Cohaesibacter gelatinilyticus: one gene and its partner. The protein of the gene in region 2 binds, or shares a complex with, the protein of the main gene of each other region. Links are inferred from orthologs where the notes say so. Each region holds a gene or a part of one and is shown on either strand. Other genes may lie near its edges. The genes, in order: rpsJ and nusB.

What was found.
Region 1: the proteins of nusB (region 2) and rpsJ are in contact, whole or in part, in a solved structure (PDB 3D3B), measured with the Escherichia coli proteins. The link is inferred for Cohaesibacter gelatinilyticus from one-to-one orthologs.

What each region holds. Positions count from the first base shown.
Region 1 is NZ_OBEL01000001.1:1,779,501-1,785,512, forward strand. The notes cover bases 1,861-4,609. They hold rpsJ (30S ribosomal protein S10), read right to left. Parts: upstream 3,515-4,609; coding sequence 3,206-3,514; downstream 1,861-3,205. Other genes in these bases: rplD (50S ribosomal protein L4), read right to left, coding at 1,861-2,477; rplC (50S ribosomal protein L3), read right to left, coding at 2,477-3,181; tuf (elongation factor Tu), read right to left, coding at 3,578-4,609. In the rest of the region: rpsC (30S ribosomal protein S3), read right to left, coding at 1-40; rplV (50S ribosomal protein L22), read right to left, coding at 40-420; rpsS (30S ribosomal protein S19), read right to left, coding at 420-698; rplB (50S ribosomal protein L2), read right to left, coding at 709-1,542; CRO57_RS07995 (50S ribosomal protein L23), read right to left, coding at 1,567-1,860; more of rplD, read right to left, coding at 1,857-1,860; more of tuf, read right to left, coding at 4,610-4,768; fusA (elongation factor G), read right to left, coding at 4,818-6,012. UniProt on the Escherichia coli protein: Involved in the binding of tRNA to the ribosomes. Part of the processive rRNA transcription and antitermination complex (rrnTAC). The complex forms an RNA-chaperone ring around the RNA exit tunnel of RNA polymerase (RNAP).
Region 2 is NZ_OBEL01000001.1:971,253-977,326, reverse strand. What follows is about bases 1,298-4,108. They hold nusB (transcription antitermination factor NusB), read right to left. Parts: upstream 3,048-4,108; coding sequence 2,547-3,047; downstream 1,298-2,546. Other genes in these bases: CRO57_RS04355 (NAD(P)/FAD-dependent oxidoreductase), read right to left, coding at 3,647-4,108; ribH (6,7-dimethyl-8-ribityllumazine synthase), read right to left, coding at 3,044-3,502; thiL (thiamine-phosphate kinase), read right to left, coding at 1,443-2,429. Outside these bases: CRO57_RS04380 (LysE family translocator), read left to right, coding at 1-7; CRO57_RS04375 (MFS transporter), read right to left, coding at 63-1,274; more of CRO57_RS04355, read right to left, coding at 4,109-4,993; CRO57_RS04350 (riboflavin synthase), read right to left, coding at 5,023-5,637; bifunctional diaminohydroxyphosphoribosylaminopyrimidine deaminase/5-amino-6-(5-phosphoribosylamino)uracil reductase RibD, read right to left, coding at 5,696-6,074. UniProt on the Escherichia coli protein: Part of the processive rRNA transcription and antitermination complex (rrnTAC). The complex forms an RNA-chaperone ring around the RNA exit tunnel of RNA polymerase (RNAP).

The DNA of each region.
Region 1 (6,012 bases), 810 kb from region 2 along the record:
TGCCCAGACGAAGACCAATCGGATTTACCTTATGACCCATCAGGCTGTCTCCTCGACTTCACGAACAACGATCGTCAGGTTGGAGAAAGGCTTGAGGATCTTGCCAACACGACCACGAGCACGTGGCTGCCAGCGTTTCATGACCAAAGCCTTACCAACATAGGCTTCTGCAACAACCAATGCATCAACATCCAACTCGTGGTTGTTTTCAGCATTAGCAATCGCAGATTCCAAACATTTCTTAACATCACGAGCAATGCGCTTGGATGAGAAAGTCAAATCAGCCAGAGCTGTATCGACTTTCTTACCGCGAATCATTGCAGCGACAAGGTTCAGTTTCTGGGGAGAAACACGAAGCATACGGCTTACTGCCTTTGCTTCATTGTCTTTCAATACGCGTGCGCGTTTTGCCTTACCCATTATTTCCTCCGAGCCTTTTTATCAGCACCATGACCGTAGTAGGTGCGGGATGGAGAAAATTCACCGAACTTGTGTCCCACCATCTCTTCAGAGATGAGGACAGGTACATGTTTCTGGCCGTTATACACACCAAAGGTGAGTCCAACGAAGTGAGGCAAAATGGTAGAGCGACGGCTCCACGTTTTGATCACTTCGTTGCGGCCGGAAGCGCGAACCTTGTCTGCCTTCTTCAGAAGGTATCCGTCTACAAACGGACCTTTCCAAACAGAACGTGCCATCGGTTAACCCTTATTTCTTGCGCTGATGACGACTACGAACAATAAACTTGTCGGTCGTCTTGTTGCTGCGAGTACGCTTACCCTTGGTAGGCTTACCCCATGGAGAAACAGGATGACGGCCACCAGAAGTACGGCCTTCACCACCACCATGTGGGTGATCTACTGGGTTCATAGCAACACCACGCACCTCTGGACGTTTACCCAACCAGCGGGAACGACCAGCTTTACCGTGATTAATGTTCGAATGCTCGGGGTTGGATACAGCACCGACGCTTGCCATGCAAGTGCCAAGTACCAATCTTGTCTCCCCGGAGTTCAAACGAATGATCGCATAACCCTGATCACGACCCACCAACTGTGCATAAGCCCCGGCAGAACGGGCGATCTGACCACCTTTACCAGGCTTCAGCTCGACATTGTGGATGATCGTGCCAACTGGCATGTTCGCCAAAGGCATTGCGTTGCCCGGCTTGATGTCAGCAGATTCGCTGGCAATCACCTTGTCCCCTGCAGCAATACGCTGTGGAGCCAGAATGTATGCCTGCTCACCATCTGCATAATTCACCAGTGCGATGAATGCAGAACGGTTAGGATCATATTCCAGACGCTCAATCGTGCCTTCTACGTCAAACTTGCGACGCTTGAAGTCGATCATGCGGTAGGTACGTTTATGACCACCGCCGCGGCGGCGGGACGTAATACGACCTGTGTTGTTGCGGCCACCAGACTTGGTCAAACCTTCAGTGAGTTTCTTGACCGGCTTGCCCTTCCAAAGGCCAGAACGATCAACAATCACCAATTGGCGCTGTCCAGGGCTAGTGGGTTTAAAGGTCTTGAGTGCCATGACTTCAGCCTATCCCAAAATTCCTTAAAGACCAGTCGTGACGTCGATTGACTGACCATCTTCGAGGGTCACAATCGCTTTTTTCACGTCTACCTGCTTGCCGACAATGCCTTTGAAACGCTTCACTTTACCCTTACGGACCAAAGTGTTAACGCTTTTGACTTTGACAGAAAACAGCGCTTCAACAGCGGCCTTGATTTCTGGTTTAGTCGCATCCTGGGATACATTGAAAACAACCTTGTCCTGTTCGGACTGAATGGTTGCCTTCTCAGTAATCACTGGGCTGCGGATGATATCGTAATGACGAAGGTTGGTCATTTGAACCGTTCCTCCAGAGCATCGACTGCGGCCTTGGTCAGAACCAGAGTGTCGCGACGCAGAACATCAAGAACATTGATGCCCTGAACTGGCAACACATCGATACCGACGATATTGCGAGCAGCTTTAGCAAAGTTGCTATCGACTTCCTGACCAGCAATGAACAATGCGTTCTCGATGCCAAGACCTTTAACCTGTGCAGAAACTGCAGCAGTCTTAGGTGCATCAGCCTTCACATCATCAAGAATGATCAGAGATTCATTCTTCAACTTGGAAGACAGAGCATGTTTCAGCGCCAGCGCACGAACTTTCTTTGGCAGCGCAATCGCATGATCGCGAACAACTGGACCAAAGGCACGACCACCACCACGGAACTGAGGCACTTTCTTGTTGCCGTGACGAGCGCCACCGGAGCCCTTCTGGCGAAGGTACTTCTTGGTGGTGCCAGTGATTTCAGCACGTGTCTTGGTCTTATGGGTGCCGGACATCCGTTTCATCTGTTGATAACGAACCATACGGGCCAGAATATCGGCACGTGGCTCAAGACCAAAGACTTCATCAGAAACGGATACAGAACCCGCATCCTTACCATCGAGGGTTTTAACTTGCAGTTCCATTATTCTTCGCCCTCCTTAGCAGCAGCTTCAGCTGCACGGACAGCGCCAGGAACAGGTGCCTCGGCAGGACGCGCACGTTTTACCGCATCCTTGATCAGGATCCAGCCGCCTTTGGAACCAGGAACAGCGCCCTGAACCAAAACCAGACCACGCTCAGCGTCGGTCTTGACGACCTTCAGGTTCTGGGTGGTGACACGGGTAGCACCCATGTGACCGGCCATCTTCTTACCTTTGAAGACCTTACCAGGATCCTGACACTGACCGGTAGAACCGTGAGCACGGTGGGAGATGGAGTTACCGTGCGTTGCACGACCACCACCAAAGTTGTGACGCTTCATGGAACCGGCAAAACCTTTACCGATAGAAGTACCAACAACATCCACATGCTGACCAGCTACATAATGATCCGCAGTCAGCTCGGAACCAACCTCAATGAGGTTGTCTTCGCTTACACGGAACTCAGCCACTTTACGTTTCGGCTCAACTTTAGCCACTGCAAAGTGGCCGCGCATCTGCTTCGAAACGTTTTTAACTTTGGCTTTACCTACACCCAACTGAAGTGCAGTATAACCATTTTTTTCTACAGTTCGCTGAGCAACAACCTGGCAATTCTCAACTTTGAGAACCGTCACTGGTACATGTTCACCAGTTTCGGTATAAATGCGGGTCATTCCCAACTTCTGTGCGATCACACCAGAACGCATGGCTACTCTCGCCTTTCGCTCAAGTTAGAGCTTAATTTCAACGTCCACACCGGCCGCAAGATCAAGCTTCATGAGGGCATCAACCGTCTGCGGGGTCGGGTCGATAATATCGAGAAGACGCTTATGCGTGCGGATCTCGAACTGCTCACGGCTTTTCTTATTTACGTGCGGCGAACGGTTGACAGTGAACTTCTCGATCCGTGTTGGCAGCGGAACCGGGCCGCGAACATTGGCGCCGGTACGTTTCGCAGTGGAAACAATTTCCTTAGCCGAAGTATCAAGAATGCGGTGGTCGAATGCCTTGAGGCGGATTCGAATATTCTGACCGTTCATAATTTAATCCTCAAAAGACCGGGGTGCATCTGGATGCATCCTTATGCACCCCTGCCCTAATGATTACTCGACGATAGAACCGACGATGCCGGCACCTACGGTACGGCCACCTTCGCGGATAGCGAAGCGCAGCTTTTCTTCCATAGCGATTGGCACGATCAGCTCAACATTCATCTCGACGTTATCGCCAGGCATAACCATCTCGGTACCTTCGTTCAGGGTAACAACACCCGTCACGTCAGTGGTACGGAAATAGAATTGTGGACGATAGTTGGTGAAGAACGGAGTATGACGACCGCCTTCTTCTTTCGTCAGGATGTAAGCTTCTGCTTTGAACTTGGTGTGTGGAGTAACGGAAGCTGGTGCACACAGAACCTGGCCACGCTCGACATCTTCACGCTTGGTACCACGCAGGAGAACACCAACATTGTCACCAGCTTCACCGCTATCAAGCAGCTTGCGGAACATTTCAACACCGGTACAGGTGGTTTTCTGGGTGTCTTTGATACCGACGATCTCAATCTCGTCACCAACATTGATCACGCCACGCTCAACACGACCGGTTACCACAGTACCACGACCAGAGATGGAGAATACATCTTCGATAGGCAGCAGGAATGGCAGATCCTTTGGACGCTCTGGAGTTGGGATATAATCGTCAACAGCAGCCATCAGTTCCATGATTGCTTCACGGCCGATTGCAGCGTCACGGTTCTCAACAGCAGCAAGAGCAGAACCTTTTACGATAGGAATATCGTCGCCTGGGAACTCGTAAGAATCCAGCAGTTCGCGAACTTCCATTTCAACAAGCTCAAGCAGCTCTTCGTCATCAACCTGATCAACTTTGTTCAGGAACACTACCAGAGCAGGAACACCAACCTGACGGGCAAGCAGGATGTGCTCACGCGTCTGTGGCATTGGGCCGTCAGCTGCAGAACAAACCAGGATAGCACCGTCCATCTGAGCAGCACCGGTGATCATGTTCTTCACATAGTCAGCGTGACCTGGACAGTCAACGTGAGCATAGTGACGGTTCTCTGTCTCATACTCAACGTGAGCAGTAGAGATCGTGATGCCGCGAGCTTTCTCTTCTGGCGCACCGTCAATCTCATCATAAGCCTTAGCCTCAGCACCGCCCTTTTCAGCAAGGGTCATGGTGATAGCTGCGGTCAGGGTGGTTTTACCATGGTCAACGTGACCAATCGTGCCGATGTTTACATGCGGCTTATTACGTTCAAACTTTTCCTTAGCCATAGGAAATAGCTCCAGTTTAGAATTTCATTAAGTGCGTGAAGCGTGAGGTTTAGGCATATTTTGCCTGAACCTCGTCTGCAACGGCCTGCGGCACTTGTGAATAGTGATCAAACACCATGGAATACTGAGCACGACCCTGGGACATGGAACGAAGATTGTTCACATACCCAAACATGTTCGCCAGTGGAACCATGGCAGTGATGACGGTTACAACACCACGAGCTTCAGTGCCGGAAATCTGACCGCGGCGAGAGTTGATGTCACCGATGATGTCACCCATATATTCTTCAGGGGTAACAACTTCGACTTTCATCATTGGCTCAAGCAGCTTTGGACCAGCGGCACGACAACCTTCGCGGAAGCCCGCGCGAGAAGCGATCTCAAAGGCAAGAACGCTGGAGTCAACGTCATGGTATGCACCATCAGTCAGCTCAACTTTCACGTCTACCATTGGGAAGCCAGCGATAGGACCAGAGGTCATAACGGACTGGACGCCCTTCTCAACACCAGGGATGTATTCTTTTGGAACGTTACCACCGACAATAGAGCTCTTGAATTCGAAACCAGCGCCTGGCTCGTTTGGCTCAATTGTCAATTTCACGCGAGCGAACTGACCAGAACCACCAGATTGTTTCTTGTGGGTGTAGTCAATGTTCTCAGAGCGAGAAATGGTTTCGCGGTAAGCAACCTGCGGAGCACCAATTTGCGCTTCCACCTTGAATTCACGTTTCATACGATCAACAAGAATATCAAGATGCAGCTCACCCATACCAGCGATAATGGTCTGACCGGATTCTTCGTCAGTCTTCACGCGGAAGGATGGATCCTCGGCAGCCAGACGATTCAGGGCAAGACCCATCTTCTCCTGGTCGGCCTTGGTTTTAGGCTCAACAGCAATTTCGATAACTGGATCCGGGAATTCCATACGTTCCAGAATAACCGGGCGCAGTGGATCACACAGAGTATCACCAGTTGTAGTGTCTTTCAAACCAGCGATCGCAACGATGTCACCAGCATGTGCCTGCTTGATGTCCTCACGAGAGTTGGAGTGCATCTGAAGCATACGACCAACGCGCTCGCGCTTTTCCTTCACGGTATTGAGAACGGACGTACCAGTCTCAAGAGTACCGGAATAGATGCGGCAGAAAGTCAAGGAACCTACAAACGGGTCGTTCATGATCTTGAACGCCAGCATGGAGAACGGCTCTTCGTCAGACGCTTCGCGAGTGGTTTCCTCTTCGGTC
Region 2 (6,074 bases):
CAGTTAGGATTATCGGAGCTGAACAAGGCTCCATGTGGAGCCTTGTTCTTTTTCGCCTGAGATCAGGCATTGCTTTCCCGTAAACTTCTGTTACGCACCCATTGTAAGGCCAGCAAGGCCAAACAAAGTGCAACAACAGGGAACATGATGAGATTGAGCTTTTCCCATCCCCAGGCATTCAAGACAGAGCCGGAGGAAAAAGAAGCAATCGTAACAACACCAAAAACCAAAAAATCATTTGTTGCCTGGACTTTGGCACGTTCTGTTGGCTGGTAACAATCGGTGACCATAGCCGTGGCTCCAATGAATCCGAAATTCCAACCAACACCCAGCAAGACCAGAGCAATCCAGAAATGGCTGAGCTCGATCCCCATCAGCGCCACAACCGAGCAAGAGGCAAGCAGAAACAGGCCAGCAGCAACAACCTTTTCCTTGCCAAATTTCTGGATCAGATTGCCCGTAAAGAAACTTGGCAAATACATACCCAGCACATGCCATTGAATGGCCAGAGCAGCATCTTCCTGACTATGATTACAAGCCACCATAGCCAAAGGAGATGCGGTCATCACGAAGCTCATAAGCGCATAGGAAAATGCAGCACAAGTGGCCGCCACGATAAAGCGGAACTGGGTGATGATTTCAAGAAGAGGACGTCCCCCCTGTTTCTGCTCTTTGGTTTGTTTTGGCGGGAATTTCAGTCCCATCAAAATCAAGATAGCAAATATTGCCAGAGCACTCTGAGCAAGGAACGCACCGGCAAAAAGGATAGGATCAAACAAATCCTTGGTGTAGATGATTGTCTGGGGCCCAATGATGGCGGCCAGTACTCCGCCAGTCATCACCCAGGAAATCGCTTTGGGGCGGAATGTATCACTGGCTGTATCCGCCGCTGCAAAACGATATTGTTGAGTAAAGGCGGTGGCAAAACCGGTTAAACTAGTTGAAAAACTGAATAATGCGAAATTGCCTTGCATGATTGCATACCAAGACAAAATACCAGAAAACAGGCTAAATAGTGCACCGATGATAAAGCCATTTCGTCGCCCGAAATGTTTCATCAGAAAAGCTGCCGGATAGATACCAATAGCAGTCCCGGCAACGAAGGTAGAAACAGGCAACGTCGCCAGAGATTTGTCAGCCCCCAGCAAATAGTGCCCAGTCAGTCCACCCATGGCGACGACGATCGCGGGGATGGAACCTGCAAAAGACTGAGCACCGGCAAGAATAAAACTGTTTCGCCTGGCCAGGCGATCATCGATTACATCGATTGTCATTTATGGATCTCACATTGCAGGGCTGTATATATATCAGCGTACTGTGACTCATAGGAAGGGCCACAGTCTGCCGATTGCCAATCGAGAAAGCAAGCCTCAAAATTTTCGAAAATTGCCATCAATCAAATTGAAAACTGCAAACTATCTTGAGCGGTGTCTATTGGGCTTTCAGAAATGCTCAAAAGACAAGGGTGCACTATCGGATAGTGTCAACTTGTTTGAAGACAATTCGAGACCCTCACCTGTTTCGAGCCTACCGATCTTTGTTACCGAAACAGCCTGCTGAGACACATGATTCAAAAATGCTTGTTCATTTTCCTCTGATACTGCCATTAGCAGTTCGTAATCATCACCACCCGATAGGATCACTGATATCAGTTTTTCATCCAATTCGAGTACGGCCTTTGCTGCTCCTGACAATGGCACTTGATCCGTATAAATATGCGCCTTGGCTCCACAGGCTTTCGCCATCTTTTCAGCATCGCCGAGCAGACCATCCGAGATATCCATCGCAGCATGAACATATGATTGCAGGATTTCTGCAAGTTGAGTACGTGGCTCTGGCAACCAATAGCGATTTCGCAGATAGTTCGCATCATCCTCGCTCATCCCTGCTGGAAGTTTACCCAAACGCCCCAATAGACCAAGAGCGGCATCACCCAATGTTCCGCTCATATAGAGACTGTCACCGACTTTTGCTTTGGGTCGCACGATGCGAGAACCTGTAGGCACCAACCCCAAAGCCGTAACGGAAAGGCTCAATCGCTCAGGACTTTTAACAGTATCTCCACCCAAAAGTATAAAGTCATATTCTTTCTGATCGCTACCAAGCCCCGACACGAAATCCACAAGCCAATCCTCCTTCCAGTCATTGGGAAGCCCCAATCCTAAAAGATAGCCATAGGGCTTTGCTCCTTTTGCCGCCAAATCTGAAAGATTCACACGCAGGGCTTTTTGAGCGATTTTTCTTGGGGGATCATTGGCAAAGAAATGGACGTCTGCCATCAGCAGATCCTTGGTCACAACGAGGTCATATCCTGCAGGGGGTGAGAGAAACGCTGCATCATCCCTAAGACCAAAAGCCTCTTTGTCGCTGGCCAATGGCGCAAAATAATGAGCGATCAGCTCCGCTTCTCCTCGTCTTTTATCAGCCATACTGCCCAATCCATCGCTGCTATCTATTCATGACTTTTCTAGTCTGAATATGACAAAGGCGACTTCACATGAGAAGCCGCCTCCAAGTCTTTTCTACTGCCTATTCGTGATACACTGTCACGTCTTGTCACGCGGTTTCAGCTCTTCTTCACGCACTTCGCGGGCCAAATTATCCAAAACGCCATTCACGATACGTGGCTCGTCCCCTTCAAAGAAGGCTTTGGCTACATCAACATATTCGGTAATGATGACGCGCGCTGGAACGTCCTTGTGATAGAGCATCTCATACAGACCGGCACGCATGACCGCACGCAAGGTGGTGTCGATACGCGCCAAAGGCCAGCCTTTTTCCAGAGCGGTGTGGATTTTCGGATCCAGAACCAATTGCTGCTTTACCACCCCTGCTACCAGATCCCGAAAATAAGCAATGTCGGCGGGCAGATAGAGTTCTTCATCCAATTCCTTACCCAGACGATATAGCTCAAACTCCTCCAGAACTTTGGAAAGAGATGTTCCACCAACATCCATCTGATAGAGCGCTTGCACAGCACCGAGCCGGGCTGAGCCACGCTGATTGGCGCTACGGGCAGGTGTTTCGTTGTTGGCTTGATCGCTCATGCATCAATTCCGAATTTCTGGCGCATTTCAGCCATGGCCAAAGCAGCCTTGGCAGCACCGCCGCCTTTGTTTTTGTCATCAACCTTGGCACGCGCCCAAGCTTGATCTCCATTCTCAACCGTCTGGATACCGTTACCCACAGCAACGCAACCTTCGACAGACAGGTCCATGATAGCACGAGCCGACTCGTTGGAAACGATATCGTAGTGAGTGGTTTCACCACGGATCACAACACCCAGGGTTACAAAGCCATCATAGACAACGCCACCATTCTCGGCAGCGAGCATTGCCATGGACATTGCGCCCGGAATTTCCAATACACCAGGCACAGAAATGCGTTCGTAAGTCGCGCCAGCCTCTTCAAAGGCCTCCATTGCGCCACGCGCCAGTTCATCGGCCAGGTCGTCGTAAAAACGAGCTTCGATAATCAGAAAATGTGGTTTTGAATCGCTCATGTCACTCACCCAATCGTCTGCGGTGGCGTGTCAAACCATGTCCGAGCAGCAAAGTCCAGTCCTTAATAGCATTTAGAGCTGTTTTCTATCGCTTCCTGTACTTGTTTTTCAGCAATTTCACCAGCAATTGTGTTCTCCGTGTTCCTACAAAGCAGGTCCCATGATCAACCGGCTTCCATCTGAGAAACGATTGAAGCGAAAACGGCTCATATCATGATCCACTGCCTCTCCACAAATCATCTTGGCTATGGCCATCCCCATACCGGGACCAATGCCAAAGCCATGGCCGCTCATGCCCGTTGCCACGATCAATCCCTGCAAATGAGGCACCCTATCAACGATGGGTACAACATCCGGCATCGCATCAATCATACCGGCCCAGGCTTCCTTGATCTGCACTTTTTCAAGTTTTGGAAAACGCTCAGACCAACGCTCCTGCATCAATTTCAAGAATTTCCGGTTTGGTTCTGGTTCCAGTACACGGCACGCTTCAAAAGGAGATGGTCCTTCCTTTGGCCAACTGCGAGCTATGCCCCAGGCATCAGGGAAATCCCTTGGTGCTGCCAGATGAAAGCTGGTATCGGCAAAGCTATCTTTCATAACCTCAAGATAGGATGCAAAATGACGAAATGCGTCTGGCCCGAGATAGAAATCATGACCGTCCGAGACTGCAAGTGTAAAACCGCCATCATCCCGACGGCGCAATGCCAATTTTTCATCGGTGCTGTTGGGGGCATGAAAATCAGGCATTTCCTGAGTTTGCAGGACTGAAGACTTTACGCAAAGCTGGGGGATATTGATGTCATGTGCGCGAGCAAAGAGCGACGACCACGCGCCTGCAGCCAAAATGGCCTGCTCTGTTTTGATGGTTCCTGCTTCCGTCACCACCGCCTTAAGCACACCAGCTTCGATGTCCAGGGCGCGCACAGCGCAGTTCTCACGTATGAGAACACCTTTCTCGTGCGCAAACTTTGCCACAGATGGTACTGCCTGCCATGGCTCGCCCTTGGCATCATTCTCCGTCAGCGTACCACCAACCCATTTATTTGTTGATTGACCGCCAAAGCTCGTAAAAACCTCGTCACCAGTCAGGCGACGGGTAGGAATGTCATATTTGTGCGCAATGTCCAGCCATTCTTCGAGTTTTTGCATCTCGGATTCAGTTGAAGCCAGATATTGAACACCCGTAGTTTTCACACCACAGGCGCCGTTGGTTTCCTCATTGATCTCATGCCAGAGAGACAGAGCTTGTGTTGCTATCGGCACTTCTGCTTCATCGCGGCCATGCTGGCGGATCCACCCCCAATTGCGCGACGACTGCTCGCCAGCTATTCGACCTTTTTCACAAACGATGACCTTCTTGCCCCGCCGGGCGAGATAGAGTGCGGAAAAAATTCCAATCACACCGCCGCCGATAATCACCACATCAACACTGTCCGGCAAAGCATCCTGAAACAGAACGGGTGTGTTAATTGTGATGCGAGAGATCATGGTTTCACTCCCAGATATTGTTCATTGGTTTATTTGGAAGGAGTGTAATCGGCAAGACGAGCTACATAGCGAGCCATCATATCAACCTCGAGATTGATGGTCGACCCAACCTGACGTTCGTTCCAAGTGGTTTGCTCCAGAGTGTGCGGGATCAGGAAGATGGTGAAATCATCCCCATCGACATCATTGACCGTCAACGAACAACCATCCAACGCTACGGAACCTTTCTGGGCAATGAAACGAGCAAACTCCCCCGGCGCATGCAACTTGAAAAAGACGGAATCAGGATGATCTTCACGCTCGATTACTTCTGCCAGACCATCCACATGGCCGAGAACAAGGTGCCCTCCCAATTCATCCCCCATTCCAAGGGAGCGCTCGAGGTTGAGCCTCTTGCCCTCTTGCCATTCGCCGGCATTGGTCAGATCGAGGGTTTCCTTGCCAGATTCCACGTCGAAATAGTTCCGGCCATCATCCAAGGATCCTTTTTCAATCACTGTATGGCAAATACCGGAACAGGCAATGGATGCACCCAGATCAATGCCATCAGGTGCATAAGAGGTTGCAATGCGAACTCGTTGCCCCGCAGGAATTTTTTCCAGTTTGATGATTTCGCCGATATCGGTGACAATTCCTGTAAACATCTTCTATTCCTGTCTCATCAAGCTGTGGCGGGTGGCGGCAACCTTGGGGAGATGTGCTTTAAAAACGTGGTTCGTTGCGCACAAAAGTCATAGCTCTGTCTTGCCCCATCGCGCTCTGATGTTCAAGAGAAAAACCAGCCCTTATCAGGGCTTGCTGAGGATCGATGCCAAATGGCCGCAAACCCTCCCCGATTGGGTTTGCGCCGCGATAGAGGATGAACTCATCAATCAATTGTTTTGAAAGCAGCACTTTGGCGAGCGTTGCCCCGGTCTCAGCGAAGAGTGTATTGATGCCCTCTTCGGCCAATAATTTCAGCGCCTGATCCAGATCCACATGACCGCGGGAGGTCGGATCTGTCAGCAAAAGCTTACAGCCTCTCGCTTCCAGTGCAAGCGCTTTTTCTGCCGAGATATGACCACTGGCAATTATCCACGTA